2 regions of the Shewanella sp. 1180_01 genome follow, and region 1 is predicted to be linked to the other one. Evidence: predicted binding sites of a transcription regulator. Region 1 holds the regulator's gene; the other holds the start of a gene.

Region 1 (15,276 bases):
TTGCGGGATTTGATGTTAAATCTTGAACAGCAAAAGGGGTATTTTCGGGCGGTGTTTGAATTGTGTCAGCTGGAGATAATGCAAGGGATGGAACAAACGCAGGGCAAGGTTGGCACCACAGTGAAAGTGGTCTGTTAAAGCGGGCTGGGCCCGTGCCATTTTGCTCGAAAATGCTAACCATTAATCCGAGATAACCTTGTGCTAGACTGCCGCGAAAAAGTGGCGACATTTTACCTTTATTGACAAAATTTGCCACGGCTATTTGCATTGTTCTTTGCTGATGTGCGAGCTTATGACACAGTTGTAGCCCACAAGACCATCAAGCCAAATATCCAATGGAGGGAATATGAGCACAAGTCATCCACATCCAGATAGCGACAGAGAATTGATATTAGAGCGGATTATCGATGCGCCGCCGGAAAAACTGTTCCGCGCGTGGACCGAGCCTGAGCTTCTCAAAATTTGGTTTACGCCAATGCCGTGGACTGTGGCTAGCGCGAGCTTAGATGTGCGTGCTGGCGGCACTAACGTGATTGTAATGCGCAGCCCTGAGGGACAAGATTTCCCGAATCGCGGCGTGTATCTCGAGGTGGTTGAGAATGAGCGTATCGTATTTACCGATGCCTTTACCGAGGCATGGGTGCCGTCCGACAAGGCCTTTATGACAGCAACCATCACCTTTGAACCTGTGGACGGTAAGACAAAGTACACTGCGCGGGTGCTGCATTGGAATAGCGAAGATAGGCAGAATCATGAGGATATGGGGTTTCATCAGGGTTGGTCTAAGGCGACCGATCAGCTTGAGGAACTCGTCGCGAACATTTAGCCGGTGAGTCTCAAGCCTCGTATCAGAGAGTAAACAATAAGCAGTACCTAGCCCAATTGCCCTGCATTATCATATTGTTGGGGATTGGGCAGGATTAGAGGTGTTATGTCATTACAGAAAGAAGTGCCACAGCTTACACAATCGCAGCTTGCATCATCACAGCTCGTGCCATCGCAATTAGTCTCAAGCGCGGTTTTGCAGGGCAATAGTTTTTTATCAAAACAGTTTAATGGCTTGTCGGAATTAGCCCAAGAGCTACAGGGCATCGAGTTCGAGGATTGCTGCTTTCAAGACTGCCATTTTAGCGAGAGCGTTTTTCGTAAATGTAAGTTTATCGATTGTCGCTTTGTACGCTGCAACTTGAGCTTAGTGAAAGTACCCCAGTGCCAGTTCAGCGGGGTCGAGTTTGAAGAGTGTAAGTTAGTCGGTATCGATTGGACCCGCGCCGCATGGTCGCGTTTATCCTTTGCCGCGCCCTTTTCCTTTAAGCAATGCATTCTAAACGACTGCTCATTTTTAGGCTTGTCCCTCGATGAAATCATCATCGAAGAGTGTAAGGCCCACGATGTGGATTTTCGCGAGGGCAGCTTTAATCAAGCCAATTTCACCTACACGGATTTTAGTCATAGTCTGTTTGGCCGAACTCAATTATTGGAGGCGGATTTTAGCGAGGCATCCAATTACGATATCGACATTTTTAACAATAAAATCAAAGGGGCTAAGTTTAGCCGCGACGAAGCGATTCGCCTGCTCAACTGCCTCGATATAGAGTTAATGGATTAATGCGATGGTAATCAGTTTGCGCCCGCTAGCGTGATGTTCTTATCCTGCTAGGGTTATCGCAATTGACTGAAATGTCAGTTTTCTTCTAAGCCGCCAGTGTCCAAAGCTGGCGGCTTTTTTCTGCCTTCTCCGTCGATGTAAAGCCTGTTCCCAACAAGCCTATTGATCTTATTCACGTATTTCAGCGTCAGTCTTAGGTTTTAGTTGCGATAGATCACACCGAGCTTCCCCATGTGGTTTACCACAATATCCGCCTACCTCTTTCGGGATAACAATCTTTGTGGATGAGCAGTGTATTCAGCGGATGCTGGTATTTTGAAGATATGGCGGCGCTGTTTTTACGCTTTTATAACTAAAAAAGTAATCAAATCAGTGAGCAAACCTCTGCTCGATGGCGCCACAAATGGCGACTGACGAGTGGGATGAGCGTGATGGAGGTAACCATGATTGAGCTTAATAGGCGAACCTTTTTAAAGGGAGCGGGAGCGAGCAGCGCCACGTGTGCGTTAGCCAGTCTGCTGCCGGGCAGCTTAGCGGCATTAGAGAATAAGCAGCTAAAGGGCATGGGCAAGGAAATTGCCAGTATTTGCGAAATGTGTTCGACTCGCTGCCCGATTTCGGCGCGGGTGATTGAGGGCAAAAACGTCTTCATTAGTGGCAACAAGGCCGTTAAGTCCTTTGGCGGTAAAGTGTGTGCCCGAGGCGGCGCAGGCCATAGCTTACTGTACGATCCACAGCGTATCGTTAAACCGTTAAAGCGGGTTGGCGAGCGCGGCGAAGGTAAATGGGCCGAGATCAGTTGGGATGAGGCTTATCAACTTATCGCCGAAAATCTAAATAAAATCAAAAAAGAACATGGCCCAGAGGCAGTGGCATTCTCGTCAAAATCGGGCTCACAAGAAAAGCATTTGTTTCACCTTGCGACCGCCTTTGGTAGTCCAAATACTTTTACCCACGCGTCGACGTGCCCCGGCGGTTATGAAATTGCCGCTAAGGCTATTTTTGGCACTAAGGTTAAACGTGATTTAAGTAATTCTAAATACATTATTAACTTCGGCCATAACCTGTACGAAGGCATCAATATGTCCGAAACCCGCGGCATGATGGCGGCGCAGATGGACAAAGGTGCCAAGCTGGTGGTGTTCGAGCCAAGATTCTCCATTGTGGCCGACAAGGCCGATGAATGGTACGCCATTCGCCCCGGAACAGACGTGGCCGTCGCCTTGGCGTTATGCCATGTATTGATTGAAGATAATCTTTACGACAAGGCATTTGTCGCGCGTTATGTGGAAGGCTTCGAAGCCTTTGCCGCCGAAGTGAAAGCCTATACCCCTGAATGGGCCGAAACCATCTCCGATGTGCCCGCCAAGGACATTCGCCGCATCGCCCACGAATATGCCGCTAAAGCGCCCCATGCCGTGGTCGATTTTGGTCACAGATCTACCTTTACCACCGAAGAGTTTGAGATGCGCCGCGCCCTGTACGCCGCTAACGTCTTGATTGGTAACATCGAGCGTAAGGGCGGGATTTATATCGGCCAGAAACCCGGTGATTACAACAAGTTTGCCGGTGAAGCGGTTGCGCCCGTATTGGCCAAACCCGGCGTGAAAGACATGCCAAAACCTACGGCGAAACGTATCGATCAGGTGGAAGAGCAGTACGCCATGATGTGGTCGTCGGGCGGCGTTTACCAAACCATTCTCGATGCCACGTTAAGCGCGGTTCCTTACCAGTTACACGGCTGGGTGATGTCACGCACTAACCCAATGCAAACCATGACAGACAGAGCGCGCGTTGTTGAAGCGATGAAAAAGCTCGACTTTATCGCCGTGTGTGATGTGTATATCAGCGAAACCGCCGCCTATGCGGACGTGATTTTACCTGAGTCGACTTATCTTGAACGTGATGAAGAAATTGCTGATAAGTCAGGTAAAAATCCGGCCTATTATGTGCGCCAACGTGTGGTTGAAACCTTAGGTGATACTAAGCCTTCTTGGCAGATCTTTAAGGATGTGGGTGTGGCTATGGGCCTTGGCGAGTTCTATCCATGGGAAAACATGGAAACCCTGCAAATGCTGCAGGTGAACCGCGACACTGACCTGCTGCGCCGTATCAAAGACGAAGGTTTTGTGAGCTTCGGTAAGCCAATTATGTTGTGCGAGCCTAAGATGGTTGCCGAGTTTATTAAGGCATACCCCAATGCGCGACCTGCCGATGAAGACGGCACTTACGCCAGTGCACTGACCTTTAAAACCCCTAGTGGCAAGATTGAACTCACTTCCGCGAAAGTCGAAGCCATGGCACCGGGCCGTGGGGTGATCAAGTTCCGCGAAGTGAATCTTAAAAAAGCAGATGAGCTGTACTTTATCCAAGGCAAAGTGGCGGTGCACACCAATGGCGCAACCCACAATGTGCCTATGCTCGCTAACCTGATGTCGGATAACGCTGTGTGGGTTCACCCTGTTACTGCGGGTAAGTTAGGGATCAGCAATGGCGACCCAATCCGCCTCACCAGCAGTGTTGGCACAGAAGAAGGCCATGCCTTAGTCACGCCGGGTATTCGCCAAGATACTGTGTTTGCTTACATGGGCTTTGGTTCTAAAAACAAAGAGTTGGTCAGAGCAACGGGCAAAGGTATCCATTGCGGTAACTTACTACCGCACGTTACTGCTCCTGTGTGTGGCATGACAGTGCACACCACGGGCGTCACGCTGGCAAAGCGCTAATCGGAGGCTTAAATGAATAAACGATATGTAATGGTGCACGACGAGAATAAGTGCATCGGCTGCCAAGCCTGTAACGTGGCGTGTCGCAGTGAAAATGGCGTACCCGAAGGCGTAACTCGTCTGCAAGTGCGTGTGGAAGGCCCCTTTGGTGAGATGCCCAATCTGCATTTCAAATATCACAGGGTATCTTGCCAGCAATGTGAAGATGCACCTTGCGTTAAAGTGTGCCCAACGGGCGCGGCCTATGTGGGTGAAGACGGCATTATCTCTATCCATGCTGAGAAGTGTGTCGGCTGTATGTACTGTGTGGCGGCGTGCCCCTATAAAGTGCGCTTTATGAACCCAGAAACCAAGGCGGCGGATAAGTGTAACTTCTGTAAGGATACGCGTTTAGCACGGGGCGAAGAGCCAGCGTGTGTGACTGTGTGTCCAACCGATGCCTTAGTGTTTGGCGATGCCAATGATCCTAAGAGTGAAGTGGCCATCATGCTCAACACTAAAATCACTTACCAAGATAAAACCCATTTGGGCACTAAACCTAGGGTGTATCGCGTTCCTACCAAAAGAGGGGGGATTTGATTATGAACAATACTTGGGGCGACATGGCGCAATATGATCCTGTCACTTGGCACTGGGTCATCGCCGTTTACCTGTTTATGGCGGGGTTATCCGCGGGCAGTTTACTGATTGGCATTGGTTTGCGCTGGGCGAATAAGGAACTCAGCGCGGGAGCTGAAAGCAGCATTCTTAAGGCGGCAGCCATTATTGGGCCTGTAGCAATTAGCTTAGGTCTAGCTTGTTTAGTGTTTGACTTAACCAAACCATTCCACTTTTGGTTGATCTTAATTCACTATAACTTCCAGTCTGTGATGGCAATCGGGGTGCTGGCGCTGCTGGCGTATTCTCCCTTAGCCTTTGCGTACGCCATTATTGTGCTGCGGGATGACTTACCAAAATGGGGTTTGGGTTTCCTAGCGCCTATCGCTACGTTACTTATGCCATATCGAAAGCTGATTGAAGTATTGTTGTTTGTCCTCGCCATTGGCGTAGGGGCTTACACTGGCTTCTTAATTTCGGCGATGAATGCTTATCCTATGCTCAATACTGCGGTACTGCCTGCGCTGTTTTTAGTGTCGGGTTTATCGGCGGGCGCTGCGGCAAACGCGGTACTGGCACTCTTGCTGTTTAAGACTGACAGCCACGATAAAACCTTAGTCAAGATGCACGGTTTAGAGTTGCCTGTGATGGCGATTGAAATCCTGTTCCTGTTCATGTTGTTCTGCGCCTTGTACTTCAAGGGCGGCGCGGCGGCTGCGGCCTTAGCGTCGTTAACTTCTGGGCTATGGGCAAGCGTGTTCTGGATAGGCGTCGTCGGTATAGGTTTTGGTATTCCATTGCTGTTCATGTTGCTACCCGCCGCGACTCGCCACACTAAGGGCGCAATGATCATGGTGGCTTGTGCGAGCTTAACCGGCGTACTCGCTCTAAGACACTTTATTGTGTACGCAGGGCAAAGCTATTTAAGCTGAGTGTAAGCTGGCTTTAGATATTGATAGATAAAGAAAAGCACTGACAATGTCAGTGCTTTTTTATTGTTTGAATCTTCAGATGATTTGCCAATACAAGCAGGACGCTTATTGGGGCAATAACTCGATAACCGATTTCACCGTTAGCACTAAGGCGCTGATACTGCATAGGACTAAGGTCGCCATTTTAGTTTTATCTTTATCGACACTGCCCACTAATCGCCCCGCGACTAAATACCCTAAAAGCACTGAAGGCAGCAACATTAACGACAGCCACAGGTGCTTCAATTCTAATAAGCCAGTGATCGCCAAAATGACCATAGCTATGGTGGAGCTAAAAATGAAGAAGGCCGACAGGGCGGCACGAAACTGCGAAGCGTCTTTGCCTGACAATAGAATCGCCATCGGCGGGCCACCAATAGCGGCAATATTACCGAAAATCCCCGAGACGACGCCCGCCCCAAAGAGGGTTTTCTTATTCACTGGCAGGCTGAATTTATACAGGCTGAGTATAACCGCGACAGCCACAATGGCGGCGATGGATAACCCGAGTATGGGCTGAGGCGCAAACAGCAACAGACTCGCGCCGATAAAACCACCGGGCACGCGACCTATAAGCGCATATTGCAAGCCATTGAATTCTAAATGACCACGTTCCCGGAATAAGGTCAGTAGCGAGATGGTAAATCCCATGGCAATAACGGGACCCGGTACGAGCTGCGGATCGACGATATACAGCAAAGGACTGGCGACAACCGCTAGGCCAAACCCAATCAGGCTCTGGGTTAAGGCGCCAAGAAATACAATCAGTGAGGCCAAGGCGAGAGTCTGTGGATCTATCATAGAAAACATAGGATTCCATATAAACAAAAAGGGATCGTTAACGATCCCTATTGATGAGCACTGTGATGTAACTTTGCCAGCGACAAGTCGCTATTCCATGTCTTCCCACTCGATCCCCATCTCGTCCATCAGCAACTTGGCTTCGGCGGGAATGCTGTCTGGGCTATCTTTTGACAGATCTTCATCGTTAGGCAATGGCTGGCCAGTGTAGGCGTGCAAAAATGCCTCACACAACAGCTCGCTGTTGGTGGCGTGACGCAAATTATTGACCTGACGACGAGTTCGTTCGTCCGTAAGGACCTTAAGCACTTTGAGCGGAATAGACACAGTAATTTTTTTTACTTGTTCATTCTTCTTGCCATGTTCAGCATAGGGGCTGATGTATTCCCCATTCCATTCAGTCATTGACTCACCTGTTATAACGCTAAATTCGGGGCAGATTTTAAACCCTTACAAAGAACAGTCAAATTATTGCTACTATTTCTTTGTGATTGCAAACAGATTTCTTTATGTTCAGACGTCTAAACGTCTTCACGCCTATTGACGATGGCGTTGGGCTTAGGTACATTTAGACGTCCAGACATCTCTATCAGTCTACCGAATTTAGGAGTCCACCCATGGCAGAGCGTCAATTAGCCACACTGGCAGTGCGTCAGGGTATCGAAAGCGATACTCAATATGGCGCAGTTGTGCCACCGATTTATTTGTCGACTAATTACGCCTTCGATGGTCATAAAAATCCTCGCGAATTCGATTACAGTCGTTCAGGCAACCCAACACGCTGTATTTTAGGCGAAGCATTAGCGCAATTAGAAAAGGGCGCCACTGGCATAGTGACCTGCACTGGCATGGCGGCCATCACCTTAGTGACCACTTTGCTCGGCCCTGATGACCTATTGGTGGTGCCCCACGATTGCTACGGCGGTTCTTACCGTTTATTTACTAATTTGGCGAAGAAAGGCCAGTTTAAGCTGATTGTGGTTGATCAAACCGACAGCCAAGCGTTAACCGCAGCGATCGCGCAAAATCCTAAGATGGTGTGGCTCGAAACCCCGTCTAACCCGCTATTGCGTGTGGTGGATATCGAGGCTATTGCTAAGGCAAGCCATGAGGTCGGCGCGCTGGTGGTGGTCGATAACACTTTTTTATCGCCGATATTGCAACAACCCCTATTGTTAGGCGCGGATATCGTTATCCACTCCACCACTAAATACATCAATGGTCACAGCGATGTGGTTGGCGGCGCTGTGGTTGCCAAAGATGCACAAATTGGCGAAAGCTTACATTGGTGGTCGAACACGTTAGGCTTAACGGGATCGGCATTTGATAGTTACTTAACCCTGCGCGGCCTACGTACCTTAGCGGTGCGAATTCGTGAACATCAAGCCAATGCCCAGCGCATTGTTGAGGTGTTAACGCAAAGCTCTGTGGTGAGCAAAGTTTATTACCCTGGTCTTGCGGATCACCCAGGTCATGCCATTGCCGCCAAGCAACAAAAGGGCTTTGGCGCTATGCTGAGTTTTGAGCTCAAGGGCGGCGAGGCCGAAGTGGTGGCCTTTTTAAGTGCACTCAGCTTATTTAGCGTGGCGGAAAGTTTAGGTGGCGTTGAAAGTTTGGTGGCCGTGCCCGCAACTATGACCCACAGAGCCATGGAGCCGCAGGCGCGCTTCGAGGCGGGTATTAAGGACACCCTATTGCGTCTATCGGTGGGTATTGAAGATGCCGCCGATTTAGTTGCAGATATTCAAGCAGGATTAGCCGCCGTTGCGGCTTGTCAGTAGAGGAATAATAGATGGCACGTTGTCACTTACATAAATTTGGTGGCTCCAGTTTAGCGGATGCCGATTGTTATCGCCGAGTCGCCCATATCCTGTTAACCCACGGTCATAGTGATGATCTCGTGGTGGTCTCTGCGGCGGGTAAGAGCACGAATTTCCTGTATAAATTATTAGCGCTGCGTGATGCGGGTCAGCTATGGCAAGAAGAATTACAAGTGCTGATCAGCTACCAACAGGGGTTGATTGAGCAGTTGTTATCAAATGAACAAGCCCGCGATCTGCGTGAGCGTTTGGCCACTGATAAAGCGCAGCTTATCAGCTTATTATCCTTAGATACCCGCAACGATTACCAAATTAGCCATGTGGTGAGCTTTGGTGAACGTTGGTCGGCACGTTTAATGGCGGCGCTGCTGTGCGAATCTGGCGTGGCCGCAAGCCATGTGGATGCCTGTTCAATTTTAGTGGCCGATGAAGCCGCTGTGCCGCAAATTCGGGTACAAGAATCCCGTGCTAAAGTACAAGCCCTATTAGCTGCCCATCCAAATGAGCGCTTAGTGATCACCGGCTTTATCTGCGCTAACGAGCGCGGCGATACCTTGTTACTCGGTCGAAATGGTTCAGATTTTAGCGCCAGCTTGATTGCCAGCCTTGCCGATATCGAGCGCGTGACCATTTGGACCGATGTGGAAGGGGTGTTCAATGCCGATCCTAATAAAATCAACGATGCTAAGTTACTGAAAAGCATGTCACTTGCCGAAGCCGATCGCCTAGCGCGTTTAGGTTCGCCAGTATTACATTCGCGCACTCTGCAGCCTTTGTTTAATACCGAAGTGAGTTTAGCGGTACGCTCAAGTTATGCATCCCACACCGACTTTACCTTAATCGCGCCCCACAGTTCGTCGGCGAGTGCACCTGTGGTGACTAACCTTAATGCAGTCGTGCTGTTCGGCTTTAAGCTTACGGGCGAATTAACTCGTTTATTAGATCTATTGATCGCTGCGGGTTTAACGCCATTGGCCCATTGGACCTCTGCCCACCAAAGGGTTGAGCTTGCCTATACCGCTGAAAATCAAAAACAAGTGCAAAGATTGCTCGATGCCGAGGCAGAAGCTTTAGGGATCAGCGATCAGCAGATCAATACCGATCTCGGCTTAGTCGCATTAGTCAGTGCCGATGCCGAGCATTATCGCCGCAGCTTCGCCCGTTTACTGAGCCGTGATGCTAAACCTTTGTTCAGCGGCGATTTAAGTTTGGTGACTTTAGTGCCTCAGTCGCAGGTGAATCTGTTAACCCAAAAAGTTCATCGTCGCTGCGCTGGGCCGCGTAAACGCATTGGTGTCTTGCTGCTCGGCGTGGGCAACATAGGTGAGGCCTGGGTCGATTTGTTTAAGTCGGTGTCGCCATCACTGGATCATGAACTCGAAGCCAGTGTTGAGTTAGTCGGTTTAGTCAGTTCGAGTAAAGCCTTGATTAAATCCACAGGCATTAATCTTGCCGCGTGGCAGACTGAGTTTAATACCGAGGCTACGCCTTGGCAGTACGAGCACTTGTTCGAGCAATTAGAACGGGTTAACTGCGATGAGCTGGTGGCCTTAGATATCAGTGCCAGCGCCAGTTTGACGCTGCAATATCCAGAGCTATTTGAGCGCGGCATCCATGTGGTGAGCGCGAATAAACTCGCGGGCTCGGGTCCACTGCCTTTCTACCGTGAGTTAAAGCAGCAACTGGGTAATCGTCGTTTATTTTGGCGTTATAACGCCAGCTGTGGCGCAGGTTTACCCATCCAACATGCGTTAAATGATCTGCGTAACAGCGGTGATAGCGTTGAAGCCGTGGGCGGGATTTTCTCCGGCACCTTGTGTTGGTTGTTTGAGAAATACGATACCAGCAAGCCTTTCTCTGAGTTAGTGATTGAAGCCAGAGGCTTAGGTATCACTGAGCCCGATCCCCGCGACGATCTGTCCGGTCGTGATATGCAGCGTAAACTGCTCATTTTGGCCCGTGAAATTGGCCTTGAAATCGAGCTTGAAGATATTGAACTGCGCTCATTAGTGCCAGCCGATTTGGCCGATATTCCCTTAGATCAATTTCTTGCCCGCATTGCCGAGTTAGATGCCGATCTGCTGCAACAATACGGTGCGGCTGCGGAGCAAAATAAGGTGCTCAGATACGTGGCATCCTTAGATAACAGCGGCCCAGAGCTTAAAGCTGAAGTCGGTTTGCAGTGGATTGATGCCCATCATCCCTACGCTAATTTGACCCCCGGCGATAACGTGTTTGTGATCCGCAGTGCCTTCTATCAAGGCAATCCGATGATCATCCGTGGACCGGGCGCCGGACGCGAAGTGACAGCGGCGGCCGTGCAGTCGGATCTAACGCAGATCTGTCGCGATCTCTTGCAAGAGTAGACTGAAATTCAGCAGCTTAAAGGACTCATTTGAGTCCTTTTTTATTGGCTAGAATAAATCTATCGAATTAACCGAGATTAAATGCGGTTTATGGACATTTTTTGGCTTGACTTACATCTCAGTTTCTCTAGTATATGGACATATAGACGTCCAAACGTCCATTTGAACTAATTCATACTAGCAAAGAGTAGCGCCAAGGGCGGTTGAGGAAATACACATGGCTTTTCATCACGCACAACATTCACAATCGCTGAACCAGAGCTTGTCTGAGCTTAATGGCGATATTAATGTTTCTTTTGAGTTTTTTCCGCCATCGACCCCCGAAATGGAACAGATCCTGTGGAACTCTATTCGTCGTTTAGAGCCACTTAATCCTAAGTTTGTCTCTGTGACCTATGGCGCTAACTCAGGTGTGCGCGACCGTACCCACGGCGTGATTGAGCGTATTCAACAGGAAACTGACCTCGTTGCCGCGCCGCACTTAACCTTAGTGGATGCCAGCGATGAAGAGCTATTAGAATTGGCTAAGCATTATTGGAAGTCGGGCATTCGTGACATAGTGGCACTGCGGGGTGATTTACCTGCGGGCAGCCCCAAGCCCACTCGTTTTGCGGTAGATTTAGTGCGTTTGCTGCGCTCAGTGGCCGACTTTGATATTTCCGTTGCGGCCTATCCAGAAGTGCATCCCGATGCGAGCAATGCACAGGCTGATTTGATCAACCTTAAGCGTAAGATTGATGCGGGCGCTAGCCGTGCCATTACCCAGTTTTTCTTCGATGTGGAATCTTACCTGCGCTTTCGTGACCGCTGCGTCGCCGCCGGTATCGACGTTGAAATCGTGCCAGGTATCTTACCTGTGACTAACTTTACCCAGTTAAAACGTTTCGCGGGCATGACCAATGTGTCGTTATCTAACTGGTTGCATAAGCAATTCGATGGTTTAGAAAATGATGCCGGTACACGCCAATTAGTGGGTGCAAACGTAGCGATTGATATGGTTAAGGTGTTGTCACGTGAAGGCGTGAAGGATTTCCACTTTTACACCCTAAACCGCGCCGAATTGACCTACGCGATTTGCCATACGTTAGGCGTGCGTCCTAAGTAAAACTTTATAAAATAAGCTAATAAAAACGCCGCAGAGAATGCGGCGTTTTGTTTTGTTTAAATTCTAAATTGAGCTAATAAAGTTGTTAAACGGACTGCGAGTTGGGCAAGCTCATCGCCAGCGCGTGCAGTTTGTACCGCACTATCTGTCGCATTAGTTGCAATGTCATTGATGTTATTAACATTCTTATTAATCTCTGCTGAAACCGCACACTGCTCATTTGCCGCGCTGGCGATTTGGATATTCATCTGGCTAATGGTGGAAACCGCATGGGTAATGGCTTCGAGTGCCTCACCCGCTTGGTGAACTTGGGATACACAGCTTTGGGTGGTGCGGGTGCTGGTTTCCATCGCATTGACTGTGGACTTAGCTTTATGCTGAAGCGCTTCGATCATCTGCTGAATTTCTGTCGTAGATGCTTGAGTGCGGCTCGCCAGAGTGCGTACTTCATCGGCAACGACCGCAAATCCTCGACCTTGTTCTCCCGCCCTTGCGGCTTCAATTGCCGCATTGAGTGCGAGTAAATTAGTTTGGTCGGCAATGTTACGGATAACCACAAGCACAGAATCAATTTCAGCGGTATTACGCTCTAATTCATTGATTGCACTTGCTGCTGTGGCTATTTCCTCGGCTAATATTGCGATAGTGGTTACCACTTTTTGTACAACTAATTTGCCTTGTTCGGTTGAGTCATTGGCATGATTGGCGGCATCGGCCGCATCGGTTGCGTTATGGGCAACTTCTTGTACCGTTGCGGCCATTTCATTCATTGCGGTGGCAACTTGATCTGTTTCGAGGTGTTGACGACTCGCCATCTTCTGGGTTTCCCGCGTAATGCTCGACATTTCTTCAGCAGAGGTTGCGAGTAAACTCGTGGCATCAGACACTTGAGTTACTGTGTGGTGGATTTTCTCCACAAAACGGTTAAATGCCTGCGCTAACTCGGCGATTTCATCCTTACTCGTTATGGTAATTCGACGGGTTAAATCGCCTTCGCCTTCGGCGATGTCATTCATGGCTTGGGTTGTTTCTGCTATTGGGCGGGTAATGCCCTTAGCAATAAACCAAGCAATGGCAGTGCCGATTAACATTGCAGCGAAACCGATGAGAATCAACTTGAGGCGAATATCCGCCATAACTTGCTCTGAATGGCTTCTGTCCATCGCAATATCCAGTACCCCAAAGACTTGTCCCGAGTAATCTTTTATGGCGTGGCGATACAAAGCGAAGGTTTTGCCCTCTAAGCTAATAGTGCGAATCACTTCGTTGCCTTGCATCACGCTATTGAGTTCACTTATGGCCTGAATATCGGGCGTGAACGTGGCGCCAAATGCTTTAAAATCCGCGCCATTGGGCAACAATAATGCGATTTCAGCTTGATAAGCATCTTTAAAACTGTCGAAGAAAGGTTGTCCAAAGGACATACCAAATTCCACTGAGCCAGTGTGTTGGCCTTGATAACCCATGGGCACTAAACCGCGAATCCCTAAACCTTCAACACCATATTCCAAACCGTTTAAGGGCAGTTTCGTGGTGTTGGTTTCCACAATGGTTTTACGAATTGCAGTGAGATCATCACCAAATTTTTCGGGGCGATGTAATCGTAAAAAAGAGGTTGCCGGCGGCGTATGAAACTGAAATTGTTGTACGTCGAAATCTTGCTTAAGCTTGGCAAACAGCGGCAGAGTACGGTCTTTGAGTGCGGGGCGATCCCGTTCGGCGAAGTTACTTTGGATCTCTGGCGTCAGTGAAACTATCGTTGCCATGGCCTGTGCGAGTTTACCGGATGAGGCTATGTTGGCGACCGCAGTTTCGTACAGTTTATGCAGTTCTCTTTGCTCAGATTCTTTCACCTGACTGCTGAATTCCGACAGGACTAGCAGCATGATAAAGCTCATCATGGCCAACAGTAATAGACATATCCCAACCACAATCCTCGTACTAATTTTTAAATTCACCAAAGCCAACCTCCCAGTTCACTTCATCAGTCTGATTTATCTTTTTAATATTATAGAGATACGGCTGATTATATTTGAGATAGCGCCAGCATTTTGGATTATTTGTTTCCCTATGCGACATTTTTGCGCCATAGGACACAGAAAATTTTTTATATGAGCACATTTACTTAGCCTGCTAACTAAGTATAATGCTTAGCACGCTAACTAAGTGGGTGAGCAAGATGCAAAAAGAATTAGAGCGATTGAAAGAGTTATCACTGGCGGAGCATTTAGGCCGTCTGCATCGATTGTGGCGTACCGTGGCCGATGTCGAACTGGCACCTTTGGGATTAACCCATCCCCGTTGGACGGCATTGTGGAAATTACTGCGTTTAGGCGACAGCGTGAGCCAGAAAGTGTTGGCCGATGCCTTAGAAATTGAATTGGCTTCGTTAATGCGCACCTTAGGGCAATTAGAAGAGCAAGGTTTAGTCGAGCGTCATTGCTGCGACAAAGATAAGCGCGCAAGGATTGTGACGCTAACGCCTGCGGGATTGGATGTATTAAAGCAAATGGAAGCGCGGATAATTCAGGTGCGCCGTGAGTTATTAGCTGGGATCAGTGCCAGCGAGCTCAGCGAATTTGAACGCATTATTAGCCTGATTAGTGACAACGCCAGCGCCAAATTGGCCAAGGCAACAGCAACCATTTTGTGAGAAAGAAGATGACACCGGATCAACAGTTTGCCCGTTTAGTAAAATTTGCCATGTTCGGCTTTGTGATGGTTTTTGGCTATTTTATGCTTGTCGATACTATGATGCCATTAACGCCGCAAGCTATGGCGACGCGTGTGGTGACTAAGGTTACGCCGCAGATCAGCGGTAAAATTCAGACCATAGCCGTGACGAACAACCAAGCGGTTGCCAAGGGCGATTTGCTGTTTCAAGTCGATCCTGCGCCCTATGAGTTAGCGGTATCGCAAGCTAAATTGGCCTTAGAGCAAGCCCGCCAAGACAATGCCGAGTTAGATGCCTCGCTGCTGGCCGCGAAGGCCGACGTCAATGCCAACAAAACCACCTCACAACAGAAACGCAGCGAAGCTAAGCGCCTCGATGCCCTGTATGCCACCCATGGTGTATCGCAGCAGCAAAGGGATCAGGCCGATAGTGATGCCGCCGCCGCGGAAGCCAATTTGCTCGCCGCTAATGCGCGTTTAGAAAAACTTAAGGTGAGCCGTGGCAGTTATGGCGAAGAGAATCTTAAGGTGCGTCAGGCACAAAATCATCTTGCCCAAGCTGAACTCAATTTGTCTTACACCCAAATCCATGCTGATCAGGACGGGAT
Region 2 (15,276 bases), on a different contig from region 1:
AATGCAATGGCTGGAATGTAAAAGCGGATCCTAAGATCCGCTTTTTTGTTTTTATCACTTAACGTTAGGCTAAGCCATTCACCTTAAGCTTTTAGCTTGAAACTACCTTGCATAATCGCCCAGTGGCCTGGGAAGCTGCAGAAGAATTGGTAGGCTTCAGTAGCGCTCATGCCAGCAGTGCTAAAGGTGATAGACGTTGATTCGCCGCCGCCCACTAATGGCGTGTGAGCGATAACGCGAGTATCACCCGCTTTGACATAGGCTGCATCAGGACCGGCACTCATACCTTCGGTTGCTACGGCTGACATATCAGCTGCCTTAGTTAATACCCAGTTGTGGCCCATAGCTGCTTTTGGCAAAGTGCCTGAGTGGGTTAAGGTTAAGGTCACTTCTTTACAGCTTGCAGGTACAGACAGCTCTTTAGTGTCAAATTGCATTGCATCAGTGGCGGCAATTTTCAGTTCACATTCGTTGGCACTCGCTTGGCTAGCGAATAATAATCCGAGGCCGATTAGGCTAGTGCTGGTCACGTTACGTAAAGCTGTGCTTTTTGCTTTCATCTGGTACTTCCTTATTTGAACAAGGGTAGCCGAGTCCTTTTGACTCGGACATGCGCCTGCCAGCATAAGCAATCTTTATTAAATGGGAATGAAATCAGCGTGTAAATTATGTATATGCAACTTTCGTTTGAGTGCTGCATTCTCTGTGACTGCAACATCCTGTAACGGCAAAATCGCTAGCGGTAAACATAGACGAGCGAGTACTTAGCTGGCGTGAACTAAGTACTCGCGGATTATCATTAATGGCTTTGATTTATAGCTTTGATTTATAAATGATAATTTAGAAAGTCTGACTCAGGGCGTCTAACTCAAAGTCGCTTACTTTTTTAGTACGAAAGCTCCTGTCGATATGGGATAGCACGCTGTGCGCCTTGGCGAGTCACAGTAATGGCACTGGCCGCATTAGCAAATCCAACGGCGGCGGCAATCGACATGCCTTCGCTCAAGCCAACGACTAAGGCGCCGTTGAAGGTATCTCCTGCGGCGACTGTGTCTATGGCTTGCACTTCAAGCGCGGGTACTAGCCCAGTAAAACCTGGGCTGCTGATATATGCGCCTCGACTGCCTAAAGTGATCACCACAATCCCTACACCTTGCTGGTGGAGGAGCTGCGCAGCCATTTGGGCATCATCGAGATGATTAATTTCAACGCCTGTTAAGGCTTCTGCTTCTGTCTCATTAGGCGTAATAACATCGACCCACTTGAGTACATCGTGCCCAAGGGCGGTCGCTGGAGCGGGATTTAATACCGTCGTCACACCAAGATTTTTGGCCATTTTTAGCGCTTTTGCCACTGTGGCAGCAGGGGTTTCTAATTGTGCTAATAAGTACTGAGCATTAGCAAACAGAGCATAGTGATGTTCTAAATCATCGGGTGAAAGAGTGGCGTTGGCACCCGCAGCAACACCAATGGTATTTTCACCGTTGTCACCGATAAAAATCATCGCTGTGCCGGTACTCTGCTCCGCTACTTGGCTAATTCCTTCTGTACTTATGCCATCTTTAATCCAGCTTTGACGCATATCATCGCCGATACTGTCTTGGCCGAGGTGGCAGATAAAGTCAGTACGGGTGCCTGGTTTGGCTAAGCGCGCGCAGGCGACGGCTTGGTTGGCACCTTTGCCGCCCAGTTCGAGGCGATAATCTCGGCTCATCAAGGTTTGCCCTGCTGCGGGCAGGTACTCAAATTTCATCACATGATCGGCATTTGCACTGCCGATAACGAGTATCTGGCTCATAGAAAACTCACTGTTATTTTCATCTGCGATTGAGATAAGTTGGATCATAGACACGTAAACTGTCTACCAGTAAATCGACAAAGCCTAGTCTATCGAGCCCAAATAGCACAGTCGCATTGGCGGTTTTGCCAGTGAGTTGATAGCGATCAACCACTGTCATGCCTAAGGTCAACTCGCTTTGGGTTTCAATCCCGACCCAGCAATCTTGTGCCTCAAACAGCTCAGGTTTGAGCAACCAAGCGATAGTACAGGGGTCGTGCAATGGCGCGCCAATAAAGCCCCATTTAGGATCTCTGTGGTAAATCATAAAGAAATCCAATAACTCGGCGACGCACTGAGCAATTGGATTTGGGATGGCGCGAATCCGTTCTATGTCTTCATCCATGATTTGCGCTTGATGGGTCACATCGAGCCCGCACATAGTGATGGGAATACCTGACTTAAAGACGATATCGGCGGCTTCGGGATCGACAAAAATATTAAACTCGGCGGCAGGCGTCCAATTACCGACACCCGCGGCGCCGCCCATCAGCACAATGCGCTCTATTTTAGGGTGTAGCTCGCTATGACTCGCCAGTAAAAGAGCAATGTTCGTCAGCGGCCCAGTGGGCACTAAAGTCACTGGCTGAGTGCTTTGGCGGATTTGCTGCGCCATCAGTTCAACGGCCGTTATGGCTTGTGGGCTGAAGCTAGGTTCAGGCAATGCGGGGCCATCGAGTCCTGTCTCGCCGTGAACATTGTCGGCGATAATCAGTTGACGTGTTAGCGGCTTAGTGGCACCGCCCGCGACTGGGATATCACCACGGTTTAACAGGGTTAAGATCCGCAGGGCGTTGTTGAGGGTTTTATCTGGGGTTTGATTGCCTGCGCTAGTCGTGACGGCAAGGGGAACGAGGTCTGGGTGAGCTAAGGCTAAGATCAGCGCGATAGCATCGTCATGGCCGGGATCGCAATCAAGAATGATGTGACGAGTCATACTGTTACTCCTTTAAACAGCGGTACTGGATGCTTAGAATAGCATGCCATAAGTTAGGCTCTAGCCTGTGGAGGGTACTTGCAGAGCAAACCGTGAGCGTTTTCGTCTTTTTATCAACAAGCTGCTAGAATTCTGCCCGTTTTTGACACTAGGCGATGTTAGGTTAATCCATTCTTGCTCTGTCTGCTGCACAACATTGAATGACATATCCAAGCAAATACAAGGAAATAAGTAATGCTCACTCATCGAATCACTTGGCCTAAGGCTTTACTCGCGGGCATGGTTGCCATGCCGATCTCTGGCTGCAGCAATCCTCAACCTATGGCCATTATTGAAAGCAATAACGAGTCATTGCTGCAGTTCGATAACGGTAAACTCATCCAATTTAAGGAAAAACCGAGTCCGCAGTATCGCCATATTCCCTGTGATTTACCGGCAGTAAGTTCCGTGATAGCAAATGATATGGCAGTGGCTGCCATCACCCAAAATGGCGATGTGATCACTTGGGGAAATAGTTTTAGCGGCGGCGATAGCCGCGAAGTTGCTGCGGAGCTTAAACACATTAAACAAGTCGTGCCTGTAAAGGAAGGTTTTGCCGCCCTGCGTGAAGATGGCACTGTGGTGTACTGGGGACGTGCAGGGAAACTGAGTCTCGACAAAGCCCTGCAAAGCCGTATGACAAACATCACTAAACTCTATGCTAACCGTGAGGCGGTAGCCGCACTCGATGCCAGTGGAAAAGTGCACACTTGGGGTTATGGGCCCGAAGGCGGCAATAGCCAGCATGTGCAGGATAAACTGGTGGATATAGTTGATATCTTTGCCGAAGGACGAAGTTTTACGGCACTTAAGAAAGACGGCAGCACTGTGATTTGGGGGCAAGTTGAACGTTCAACCAATATGAAAAAGCTGCTGCCGCAGTTAATGGATGTTGTGCGTGTTGAGTATACCCAAGGGACCTATGCCGCTTTGAAAAAGGATGGCAGTGTCGTGACTTGGGGGCAGAGTAGCGATATTTACCCTATTCGCAGTGCGCTTCAGGATGTCGTGAGTATTACGTCAAATAGCTGTGCTTTTGCAATCTTAAGTCCAGCGGGAGAAGCGCACTTTTGGGGCAATGAAACGAACTGCGGTATCGATTGGCTCAAACAAACAGATATTAAAGGCGTGAACAGTATTGTCAGTGTCGGCACGGGATTTCTGTTGCTGCGTGACAATGCCGTACCGCAAATCCTCGTCGATAACAGTGACTACGCCTATTTATATGGTTTTCACTATGCCCAAGAGATCCTCAATCAATATTGGCAGGAGGGAAGCAAAATCACCATAGGTTCAGCATCATTTGTATTCACCCGTCCTGACGGCAAAGTCGTGCCAGTAGGCTATAGGGTTAACCTAGAAAATGTCGAGAAGCTCATAGAACGCATCCCGCGATTAACTTGGTTAGCGAGGGCGGGTGAGGGTTATGTCGGGATCAGTGAAAAGGGGGAATGGGTCTCTTGGTCGATGAATAACGAGATGTTCGCCAAATCTCCGCTGCAGCCAGCCGATTCGTTGGTGATTAAGCCGCTGGATTTTACCCCTGTTACCCAATGCGAAACGCAAGAGCAACGGCAGGCGATTCTGAGTCAGGAAAGGCCTAAACCTGAAGTAAAAATGTGGTTATTTAGCGAATAGCATTCACCTCTTTTACCATCACGGCGCAGATAAACGGAGTATTTCTCTGTTATTTACACCGTGACAGTGATTATTTCTTTTAAAGTGGCAGTTAATCTAGGCTTTTGACTGTTTTCAATCTGGGTTATTCGCTAGAATGCTGGGTGTTTTCTGTTCAATTTCATGATGTCGTATTAATTAGCATTAGTTATAAGTGCGATACAAGGATGATAAGTATGAAATTAGCATTGTGTTCACCTATTGGATTGTTTCAAGGTGCCAGTGTGTTATTACTCTGCAGCTTAATTGGCTCAGAGCCAGTTCAAGCCACATTAGATATAGCTCGGAGCGAAAGCGGCGCAGCTCATACCCATGTATTGCCCGTATTTGGTCAGCAATTAGGGTTCAATCTGCCTGCGGGCTGGAAGCAGGCTTATCATGAGGAGCAAGCTGGCATGTTTATGGCAGAATATGTGCCTGAGCAGGAAGCATTAACCCAGTGGAGTGCACTATTTTGCGTGCAGGGCTTTAAGGATATGGCCGAGAGTATTAGCCCTGAGCGTTTTTTAGATGCGATGGCCCAGACCTATAAATCGACCTGTGACGGCGAAGTGGTGTACCAGAAGCTCGGCGACACTGAAGTTGATGGACATGAGGGATTTAAGGCTATTTTAGGCTGTACAGCCATGCCCAATATCCACAATGTCACGCAAGTGAATCCCAAAGCCTATGCTTCAACTCCTCAAGGGGAAATTGGCTACTATACGGTTGTCAGTGGCAATAAAGATTTGTATCTACTGCATAAGTCGATGCGAGGTGCCGTTTTTTCTGCCGATAAACCACCATTGCAGGCAGATAATAGCCAAGATTTTATCTCCGCTTTAGTCCCATTCTCCTTGAAGTAGACCGTAGACGTTCGCTTGAGTTTGATGGACTTTCATCCGTATAGACGTCTATAATGCGCGCGCTCAGGCTCTATAATGTGCTGAGCCTTAAGGGAGTATCGCTGTTTTATTGATGGCTGTGCCCTATGAATCAAATTTTTAGTCAACCTTCTGAGGTGCTTGCGTGCGAAAGCCGCGAGATAATCGGGAAGCCAGTGAAATTCTGGCACTGCCCCCGCAACGGTAAAAGGTGAGAGAAGACCGCGTTTGATTGGTGTGTTCAAGACAGAACCCGATAGTCAGAATGTTAAAGGTCAGTCTCGCGTTAATTCTATTTTTACGGATTAACATAGCCTAAGTCCGGAGACCGGCCCTAAAGGTGTTTTTGAGATTTCGGTGGGCAGATCTCAAAATGCGATAGTCACTGTCAGTATCTTTTACTGAATGAACAGTATCGTGGCGCTAATGCCCCGTTTTCCTTGCAGGAGTTAAAGGTAAAATGGGAACAAATCCAACAAAAATCGCGCTGTTGATCGGTAGCCTTTGCAGTTTTTCCGTTATCGCGCCCGCTATGGCGGCTGACGCTACCAGCACAGCGAAAGTCGACGAGCATCTTGTCGTGATCGGCCGCTCTGACAATACCCCGTTAAATATTGCCGCGAATGTGAATGTGATTGACGCTGCGGCGATTGAAATGAGCGGTGCCACTAGTGTGACTGAGGTTTTACGCGGTCAAAGTGGTATTCAAATATCAGATAATAACATCGGTACTAGTTTTGCGATGCGTGGCTTTAGCGCCAGCACTGCTGTGAATAACACGCTGATTTTACTTGATGGTCGTCGCCTCAATAATATCGATATCGCAGCCCCTAGTCTTAATGCCATTCCGCTTAATCAAGTGGATCGTATTGAAATTTTATCGGGTAGTGCGGGTGTGCTTTATGGTGACCAAGCCGTGGGCGGGGTGATCAATATTGTCACTAAGTCCCCTGAAAATACTGGCGGCAGCGTGCAGTTATCTGGCGGTAGCTTTGATACCTATGAAGGTCGCGGTGATGTGTCTGGCGCGATCAACAAAGATTGGCGTTACTTTTTCACTGGTAGCTATAACCAAGGTGACAACTATCGCAAACATAATGCTAACGAAACCGGCTCTATTCTTGGCCGCATTCAATATAAAACGGCCACAGACTCGTTCTTCGTTGAAACCAGCTATTACGATGATGACCGTGAAAATCCTGGCTCGCTTACAAAAGATCAATTTAAAGACAACCCACGTGACTCTGGGAACGATAAGCAATATTCTCACGAGATGACCACTGCGGCGCGCACGGGTTATCAGCATCAGCTTAATCAAAATTGGGCTTTAGCAGCGGATTTAGATTATAGCGATACCTTAGTGTCTTCTTTTAATTGGGGGGCGAACAGCCATAACACGCGCTCACTGTTGATGTTTAGTCCTAAAGCGTTAGCGAACTACAGTACCCGTCAAGGTGAGCTAAACCTAGTCACAGGTTTAGACATCAGCCGTGGTAAGGCTGATTTTGACACTATGGCGCGCAGTAATGTGCAGCAAACACAAAGTGCTTACTTACAAGCCACTGTTCCATTAAGCCATACCCTAAGTTATGTTGTGGGTGGGCGATATGCGCGGGTGACCGACGAGTTAGTCGATCGCAAAGTTTATCCTAATGGTATCGATTTAGATGAAGATGCGACAGCATTTGAGTTTGGCCTAAACTACCGTCCTAGTACGGAGCACAGATTCTATCTACGTGGCGATGAAAACTTCCGTTTTGCGAAAGTGGATGAGCAAGCTTATACCCCTAAAGATGTGTTTGGCTTAAAGCCACAGACGGGCCGCTCCTATGAGGCGGGTTGGGATTGGACGCTTGCCAGCCAAACCCTGCGAGTGAACCTGTATCGCCTCGATTTAGAGGATGAAATCGTGTTCGATCCTAGCGCAGAGACACCTCCAAAAGGAGATTTCCAAGGTGCGAACGTCAATGCTGACGCTTCTCGTCGTTATGGCGCCAGTGCCGATTGGGATTGGCAAGTGACTAAAGCGCTGCAGCTCGGGCTAGAGTATAACTATATCGATGCTGAATTTACCGACGGTAACAATGATGGCAAGGAGCTGTCTTGGGTGGCAAAACACACGGGGCGCGGATATGTCAGTATGGATTTTGCTGAGCATTTCCAAGTCTTTGCCGAAGCAATTTATACTGGTAACCGCTTTATCGAAGGCGATAACGGTAATGAAGGCGATAAGCTGGCCAGTTACGTGCTCGGTAATTTAGCCTTGAACTACAACCGTGATGCTTGGCTTGCCAGCCTGCGTATCGATAACCTATTTGATAAAGACTATGTCAGCGCAGGCTATTACGGTGGCCTTTGGGGTGATAGTTATTACTCTGGTCGAGGTCGCGATATTCGTTTTACCCTTGGTTATCGCTTCTAGGCATTGATTCGCTCAATTTCGATAAAGCCAGACTCAGTCTGGCTTTTTATTTTTTAGGCTCTGTTCAAGGAATAAATTTTGAAATAGGTATAGTCTTGAATATCGTTTCAGTAGAGTGACTAAATTGTCGTTATCTTTAGTGGTTAGCGGGCAGCAATAACTAAACAGGAATAATTTATCTATTACTCTGCTGTTTGTGGCTGAAATTCTTTAAATTTTGGGTATGATGTGAACGGTAACCGAATTATCTTATTGTCAATAAACAGGTGCAAAGTGTCTTATGACAGATCTTGAGCAACAGGTTTTTACTCAAGTTAGAGCTATCATAGCGAACGAAGAGCAAGTGATTGGCCGACGAGGGATTTTAATACCACTCAAAAAAGCGATCCTTGCTGAAGGCGACATTCGTAACGTGATCGACATCATCTCGAGTGACCCCGCATTGGCGGCGCACATGTTAATGCGCAGTAATTCCGCACAAGCATCTGGGGTGATTAACCCTAAGACTCGCTCGTTGAAAGAAGCTTTAGTCCGCTTAGGTCAAGTGAATATCTATCGCTATGCCTTTACGTTTTATCTGCAAGAACGCCTCGATGAGCTGCCGCAGCCCTATAAAAAGTTAGTCCAAGGTTATTGGAAGTTGACTGAAGATATTGCAACAGATGCGGTGGACAGTTTAGCGGAGATGGAAGGCGTTGAGGTTGATGCTGATGAAGTGCAAACCTTGGCCCTGTTCAGTGTGTTCGGCCAAATTATCGCGCTCACGGCATTTGCCTATTTAAATGCTAATGCCGAACAATCATTCCCTTTAAGCGTGATTAAGTCATTGATTGATAATCAACAGCAGACTTTGACCATAGAATCATTCGAAGCGTTAGACTTAGATCAGGACTTACGCCAAGAGTTTATGATTGCCCATAATTTGCGTCAGACCCGCAATTCGAATTCCCCTGGTTTAATCTTGCGCCGCGTATTGTCTATGCGTGGTCTGTTGATGAATCCGCTGTAATATTTCGATGCATTAAATCGCTGTTTGATCCTATGAAATAGTCATTAGATTCATTAAAAAAGCCTGCATCAGCAGGCTTTTTTGTTAGGTTTCACCTGTGTTAATTTGTCTTCTGCTGGCGGGATAAACCTTCACTCGCCACCAGTTGTAACCAATTTTGGATCAAGGCTGAGTTGGCGCTATGGCGGCGATAGGCACCAAATAGAGGCCGTTTTAAACCTTCTTGCCCTAGCTTCACTGTGGTGAGGCTTAGGCCATGTCCTTCATTTATCGACCAGTTCGGCAGTGCGGCTATGCCGTCTTTACAGGCGATGCGTTGCAGTAACATCATGGTTAAATCACAGGTTTTCTGCTCACCCGCTTCTATGCCTGCGGGCTCTAAAAAATGGCGATAGATGTCTAAACGCGTCAGTGGTACGGGATAGCTGATGATCGGTAAATGCACTAATTGCTTAGGGGTGACATAGGCTTCTTTTGCTAGAGGATGATCTCTAGCAACCACTAACTTCACTTCAAAATCAAACAAATGCTGATAAGCGAGTGAATGCCCAGGCACAGGATCTGAGGTCAGCACTATATCCAGTTCACCCATTTCCAAGGCATTGAGTGAGTCGAACAAGTGACGGCTCGACAGATCTAACTCCGCTTGGGGATAGTCTTGTCTAAATTGCTCCATCACAGGCATTAACCAGCGAAAACAGCTGTGGCACTCAATGCCTACCCGCAACTGATTGGTTTCGGTTTCAAGGCCATTCTTAAGATCTGTCTCGGTTTCTAACACCTTAGGCAAAATCTCTTCCGCGAGATGAAGCAGGCGTGCACCTTCTTGGGTGAATGACAGCGGCTTACTCTTACGCACAAAAATAGGCGAGTTAATCCTTTGCTCCAACTCCTTAATTTGGTGGGAGAGTGCGGATTGAGTGACAAAACGTTTTTTGGCTGCGCCCGCCAAACTGCCACTTTCCTTCAGGGCCATTAAGGTTCGCAGATGTCTTAGTTCGATCATGTTCACTCCAGGTGAAATTCGCTCATGTTGTGCTTGAAATCAATTCGGTTGCTGGAATAGAGACTAACACAATAAACTTCTAGACGTCCAGACGCCCATTGTTATTTATCAAGGCGGAAATGCTGAAAAGTGCCAAGAGAAAACAATCTGGTGGGTGCAAGTGCCGAATTTGGCTTATCTCAAATAAAGGAAGATAGGGTATGCAATTAAATAGTCTTGGGTTTCCCCGCATCGGGCGTCGTCGTGAATTGAAATTTGCCTTAGAAAAATACTGGCGTGGTGAGAGTACTCAAGCCGAATTATGTGAAGTAGCGAGTGAACTGCGCCGTACCCATTGGCAGTGGCAAACCGCAGTGGGCATTGAGCAAGTTCCCGTGGGGGATTTTGCCTTTTACGATCAAGTATTAACCCTGAGTGCGACCTTGAATGCCATCCCTGATCGCCACCGCGGCGAAGGCGCTATCGATCTCGATACCTTATTCCGTGTTGCCCGCGGCAGAGCGCCAACGGGCCAAGATGCGCCAGCCTCTGAAATGACCAAGTATTTCAATACTAATTATCATTATTTGGTGCCAGAGCTGACGCAAAACCAAGAGTTTTCGATTGCTTACGAGCAGTTTTTTGATGAAGTCAGCGAAGCGCAAGCGCTAGGCTATAAAGCAAAACCTGTGCTACTCGGCCCTGTTAGTTACTTGCACCTTGCTAAAACTGTGGGTCAAGAGTTCAATAAGTTAAGTTTATTGCCTAATTTATTAACTGCTTATGCTGACATCTTGGCGCGTTTCGCCGCCAAAGGTGTGGAATGGGTACAGTTAGATGAGCCTGTGTTGGCATTAGAGTTAGGCACGCAGTGGCAAGCAGCGATAGCAGAGACTTATCAAGCGCTAAGCACTGTAAACGTCAAGGTTCTTTTGGCGAGTTATTATGGCGGTATTGCGCATCATCAAGCCCTAGTATCTGCCTTGCCAGTGGCTGGTTTGCACTTGGATTTAGTCACAGCCCCAGAACAACTGGCTGTGTTTGCAAATGCGTTGCGCAGTGAGCAAATTTTGTCGGTGGGCGTGGTTAATGGCCGTAACGTGTGGGCGGCAGAAATCGATTTGATTGCCGAGCGTATTGGCGCAGTGGCGCGTGATTTAGGCGATCGTCTGTGGATTGGCACATCATGTTCATTGCTGCACAGCCCAGTCGATTTAGATGTTGAAGTCAAACTATTACCTGTGCTGCGTAAGCAGTTAGCCTTTGCTAAGCAGAAACTGTTGGAATTGAGCAAAATTCGCCAATTATTGTTGGCGCCTAATTCGGATGAAGCACAAAAAATCAGTACTTTTTGTATCGCTCGTCGTCAAGCCAAAGCGCAGGCTGCAGATAAGCAAGTGATTGATCGTGTTGCGGCATTAACTGCTGCGGATTATGAGCGTGTCAGTGATTTCAGTGTACGCCAAAGTGTGCAGCAGCAAAAATACCGTTTACCCCTGTTGCCAACCACGACCATAGGTTCGTTCCCGCAAACACCCGCTATTCGAGGATTACGCAGCCGCTGGCGTAAGGGCGAGATAAGTGATGCTCAGTATACTGAGCAGTTACAACAAGTGACCCGCGATACTATCGAACGCCAACTAAAACTGGGTATCGACGTACTCGTGCACGGTGAAGCCGAACGTAACGACATGGTGGAATACTTTGGCGAGCAGTTAGCTGGCGTTGGTTTTAGTAAAAATGGCTGGGTACAAAGTTATGGCTCACGTTGTGTTAAGCCACCCTTGATTTACGGCGATGTGAGTCGTCCAAAAGCCATGACAGTCGATTGGGCAAAGTTTGCTCAAAGCCTGACTGACAAACCCGTAAAAGGCATGTTGACGGGGCCAGTGACGATTTTGCACTGGTCATTCGCCCGTGAAGATATCAGCCGCGATGCGATTGCAACACAACTGGCGCTGGCGATTCGTGATGAAGTAGTCGATTTACAAAATGCGGGGATTGGCATTATTCAAATAGATGAGCCCGCCTTCCGTGAAGGTTTGCCATTGAAGCAAAGTGAGTGGCAAACCTATTTAGATTGGGCGGTGAATGCCTTTAAACTCAGCGCTGCTGGCGTGACTGATGAGACTCAAATCCACACTCACATGTGTTACAGCGAGTTTAACGACACGATTGCCGCGATTGCTGCCATGGATGCAGATGTGATCACAATCGAGACGTCGCGTTCGCGGATGGAGTTACTCAACGCCTTTGAAGATTTTGAATATCCAAATGAAATCGGCCCCGGTGTGTATGACATCCACTCACCAAACATCTCAAGTGTGGAGGCCATGGTGCAGTTAATCGAGAAAGCCGCGCAGAAAGTCCCCGTGCGTCAATTATGGGTCAACCCAGATTGTGGCCTAAAAACCCGAACTTGGGATGAAGTCGAACCTGCATTGAAAAACATGGTTGATGCCACGCGAGAACTACGTCGCCGCCTTGGTTAATATCACTGCTTGAGTGAGAGTTTTTAACTGAACTTATTGAGCTTACTCAGTAAAAAGACACCGGATGTTTATGCCTCCGGTGTCTTTTATTCGCTGCGAATAAGGGAAACGCCACTGTCTATTGGCCATGTTTAATATCAAGGTTCAATAGACGTACGGAGCGAATAACGATTCTTAGTTTAGGCTAATTAATCAGTAGTAAGCTATTGATAACCTTGTTAGATGTTAAGCATCTCGTGGTAAGCCTTTTTTGATAATACGCACCATGCGTTCAGTCTTGCGGCGTGCTTTTTGTTGTTCAATTGCTGCGATATCGGCAAGGCGCGATTGTTGCGCATTGAGCGCCCACTCGATATGTTCACTCACTATCTCATCGATATCGTCACTGTTATTGCGGGCGTTAAGTGCGGCAATAATACTTGGGCTTGCGGGGGCGTTACCCAGTGCGACTGCGATATTACGTAACCAGCGTTTATGGCCAATGCGGCGAATGGCGCTGCCTTCAGTTTGTTTAAGAAACTCTGCCTCGCTCCAAGCAAAAAGGCTGAGAAGATCGGGCTGTTTTAACTGCGGGCGAATATGGAAGTCGGTTTCGGCGGTGAGCGGCGCTTGGCGATTGATGGGACACACGAGCTGACAATCATCGCAGCCATAGATGCGGTTGCCCATAAGTGGCCTAAATTCTTCAGGAATGGCGCCTTGCAGCTCTATGGTGAGATAGGAAATACAGCGTCTACCATCAACCACATAGGGTTCTACGATTGCCCTTGTTGGGCAGGAGGTGATGCAGGCGACACAAGTATTGCAGCCTTCTTGAATGGGAATATCCACAGGCAGAGGCAAATTGATCAGCAGCTCACCTAAAAAGAACCAACTACCCGCCTCATGGTTGAGTATGAGTGAGTGTTTACCTGTCCAGCCGATACCGGCTTTTTCGGCTAATGGGCGCTCGAGTACGGGTGCTGAGTCAACAAAGGGGCGAAAGTCAGCGGCATCGAAACCGAGAGCAACTAACTCTGCACTGATTTGATCCCCCAGTTTTTTAAGCCGAGCGCGGATCAACTTGTGGTAGTCGCGACCTCCCGCATAACGGGAAATATAACCTAAGTTGGGATCGGTGAGATTCGTAGCAAAGCCAGCTTCGGGTGGTAAATAATCCATCCGTACGGATATCACCCGCACTGTGCCCGGATGCAATTCTTGCGGGCGAGCGCGCATCATGCCATGGGTGGCCATATACGCCATTTCGCCATGAAAACCTTTGTCTAGCCATGCTTGGAGTTTGGCTTCTTCGGCCGTTAAATCTGTATCGCAAATGCCAACCTGCGCAAATCCGAGTGCTTTTCCCCACGTTTTTATTTGCAGCGCGAGCCGCGACAGTGTGCTGGCATAGGATTGATTAGGGATTGGATTGGCTAAAGTCGACATGGATTCATTGCAGCGAGTCTCTTGGCTAGGTGGCAATATGATAGCAAGTTTTCACTTGTTGCGGACGCGTTTACTCAGTGAGCATGAATGAGGCGCGATTTTCTTTAGGCAATATGTTTATTTGCAGCTGAGATTGAGTCTATGATTAGGTTTAATGTTTCGCTTTTGGTATCAGTATGCTGAGTGCGTTTTCTCCTAGGGCATTTTTTCTTGCGATGAGTCTGTTAGGCCTAATGCCTAATCTTGTTTTTGCTGCGCCTGATAAGTTGAAATTGGTGACCGAGGCTTGGCCTCCCATGAGTTACGAGCAAGATGGCGTTCCCCATGGTTTTGCAGTGGACTTAGTTAATACCCTGCAATCGAGACTGGGACAGAGCGAGAAAATCGAGGTCTTACCTTGGGCACGGGCGTATTCGATTGCCAATACTTCGGCGAATGTCTTACTTTTTGCGACGTCTATTAATGACGAGCGTGAAGATCATTTCGATTTTATCGGCCCGATTGCAACCAGCAAAATTGCTTTGTATGCGAGGGCGGCAGATCCCATTGTGCTCGAGCAACTTGCTGAACTGCAATCTAAAGATATTGTCGGGGTTTATCGAGAATCCGCTGGAGCACAGCTGTTACAACAAGCGGGTGTCGATAACTTACTGGTGGCGAGTTTTCCGCAGCAATCGGCGAAGCAATTACTGTTCTCTCGAATTCGTTTATGGTGCCAAGCGGATCTTGCGGTTAAGCAGATACTCGAAGAAGTGGGCGCTAGTGAGGCAGATATACGCCAAGTGTATGTCGTATCAGAGATTAATCTGTATTTAGCCTTTTCTAAAGGGACGTCGGCGGCTACGGTCACGAGTTGGCAAACAGAGCTTGAGAAAATGAAAGACTCAGGGGAGTTTAGTCGTTTATATCAGACATGGTTTGGTGCTTTACCGCCGCCATTACAGCATCAAGTGTTTTGGCATAAAAGCGTTTAACTCTCGCTCACAGCTTCATTTCTGGCAGCTTTAACACAATTCCTTCCCGCATTTTTAGCCTCATAAAGGGCGTCGTCGGCACGTTTCAGTAGGCTGGCAAAGTCTTTGTCTTGATAGGTATTTTCAGTATTTTTTTGTGGCGCTAAGGTTGCGACTCCTGCGCTAACAGTCAATTTGAGTTCAGCGGGTAAATCCTCTGCGCCTAGACGACTAATTTGAGCTTGCAACTGATGGGCAAGTTCACAAGCACGTTCAGCATCTGTGTTGGGTAAGAGAATTAAAAACTCTTCACCACCGATACGGCCAATAAGATCTTTATTACCCGTTAGGGCTTGACTTGCGCTTGCGATCGTCAGTAAGGCGCGATCGCCCAGTTCATGGCCGAAGTTATCGTTAATTTTCTTGAAGTGGTCCGCATCAAAGATAATCACCGAAAAAGGGCTTTGTTGTTTTAAGGCTTGCTGAAAATACTGTGCGGCTTGGGCATAAATATGCCGACGATTAGGGAGCTTGGTGAGGTAATCGGTGAGGGCTATGACCTGTAATTGGCGATTTCTCTGCACTTGTTTATACGCAAATATCGACACTATTGTTAGGATAAAGCCCGTCAATA

Evidence for each region. Region 1 encodes MetJ, which represses methionine synthesis genes. Its sites were predicted from a motif close to TAGACGTCTAGACGTCTA; they were not measured.
Region 2: metE (5-methyltetrahydropteroyltriglutamate--homocysteine S-methyltransferase) is a predicted target of MetJ. The motif match lies at 9,863-9,880, and genes of this name have one in related genera.

Annotation. Positions count from the first base shown of each region.
Region 1 covers NZ_VXCT01000073.1:3,980-19,255, reverse strand. Annotated here, with positions in the region: gene FW758_RS22505 (hypothetical protein) at 1-268, opposite strand, end outside; gene FW758_RS22500 (SRPBCC family protein) at 347-826, shown strand; gene FW758_RS22495 (pentapeptide repeat-containing protein) at 932-1,609, shown strand; gene phsA (thiosulfate reductase PhsA) at 2,053-4,335, shown strand; gene FW758_RS22485 (4Fe-4S dicluster domain-containing protein) at 4,348-4,914, shown strand; gene nrfD (NrfD/PsrC family molybdoenzyme membrane anchor subunit) at 4,917-5,864, shown strand; gene FW758_RS22475 (sulfite exporter TauE/SafE family protein) at 5,970-6,713, opposite strand; gene metJ (met regulon transcriptional regulator MetJ) at 6,795-7,109, opposite strand; gene metB (cystathionine gamma-synthase) at 7,322-8,485, shown strand; gene FW758_RS22460 (bifunctional aspartate kinase/homoserine dehydrogenase II) at 8,497-10,890, shown strand; gene metF (methylenetetrahydrofolate reductase) at 11,108-11,995, shown strand; gene FW758_RS22450 (methyl-accepting chemotaxis protein) at 12,052-13,953, opposite strand; gene slyA (transcriptional regulator SlyA) at 14,175-14,648, shown strand; gene FW758_RS22440 (HlyD family secretion protein) at 14,657-15,276, shown strand, end outside.
Region 2 covers NZ_VXCT01000011.1:98,250-113,525, reverse strand. Annotated here, with positions in the region: gene azu (azurin) at 84-560, opposite strand; gene rbsK (ribokinase) at 887-1,798, opposite strand; gene rihA (pyrimidine-specific ribonucleoside hydrolase RihA) at 1,818-2,774, opposite strand; gene FW758_RS08810 (hypothetical protein) at 3,009-4,451, shown strand; gene FW758_RS08805 (hypothetical protein) at 4,667-5,335, shown strand; cobalamin riboswitch at 5,472-5,704, shown strand; gene FW758_RS08800 (TonB-dependent receptor) at 5,814-7,775, shown strand; gene FW758_RS08795 (HDOD domain-containing protein) at 8,056-8,784, shown strand; gene FW758_RS08790 (LysR substrate-binding domain-containing protein) at 8,885-9,790, opposite strand; gene metE (5-methyltetrahydropteroyltriglutamate--homocysteine S-methyltransferase) at 9,991-12,261, shown strand; gene queG (tRNA epoxyqueuosine(34) reductase QueG) at 12,487-13,689, opposite strand; gene FW758_RS08775 (substrate-binding periplasmic protein) at 13,866-14,663, shown strand; gene FW758_RS08770 (diguanylate cyclase) at 14,660-15,276, opposite strand, start outside.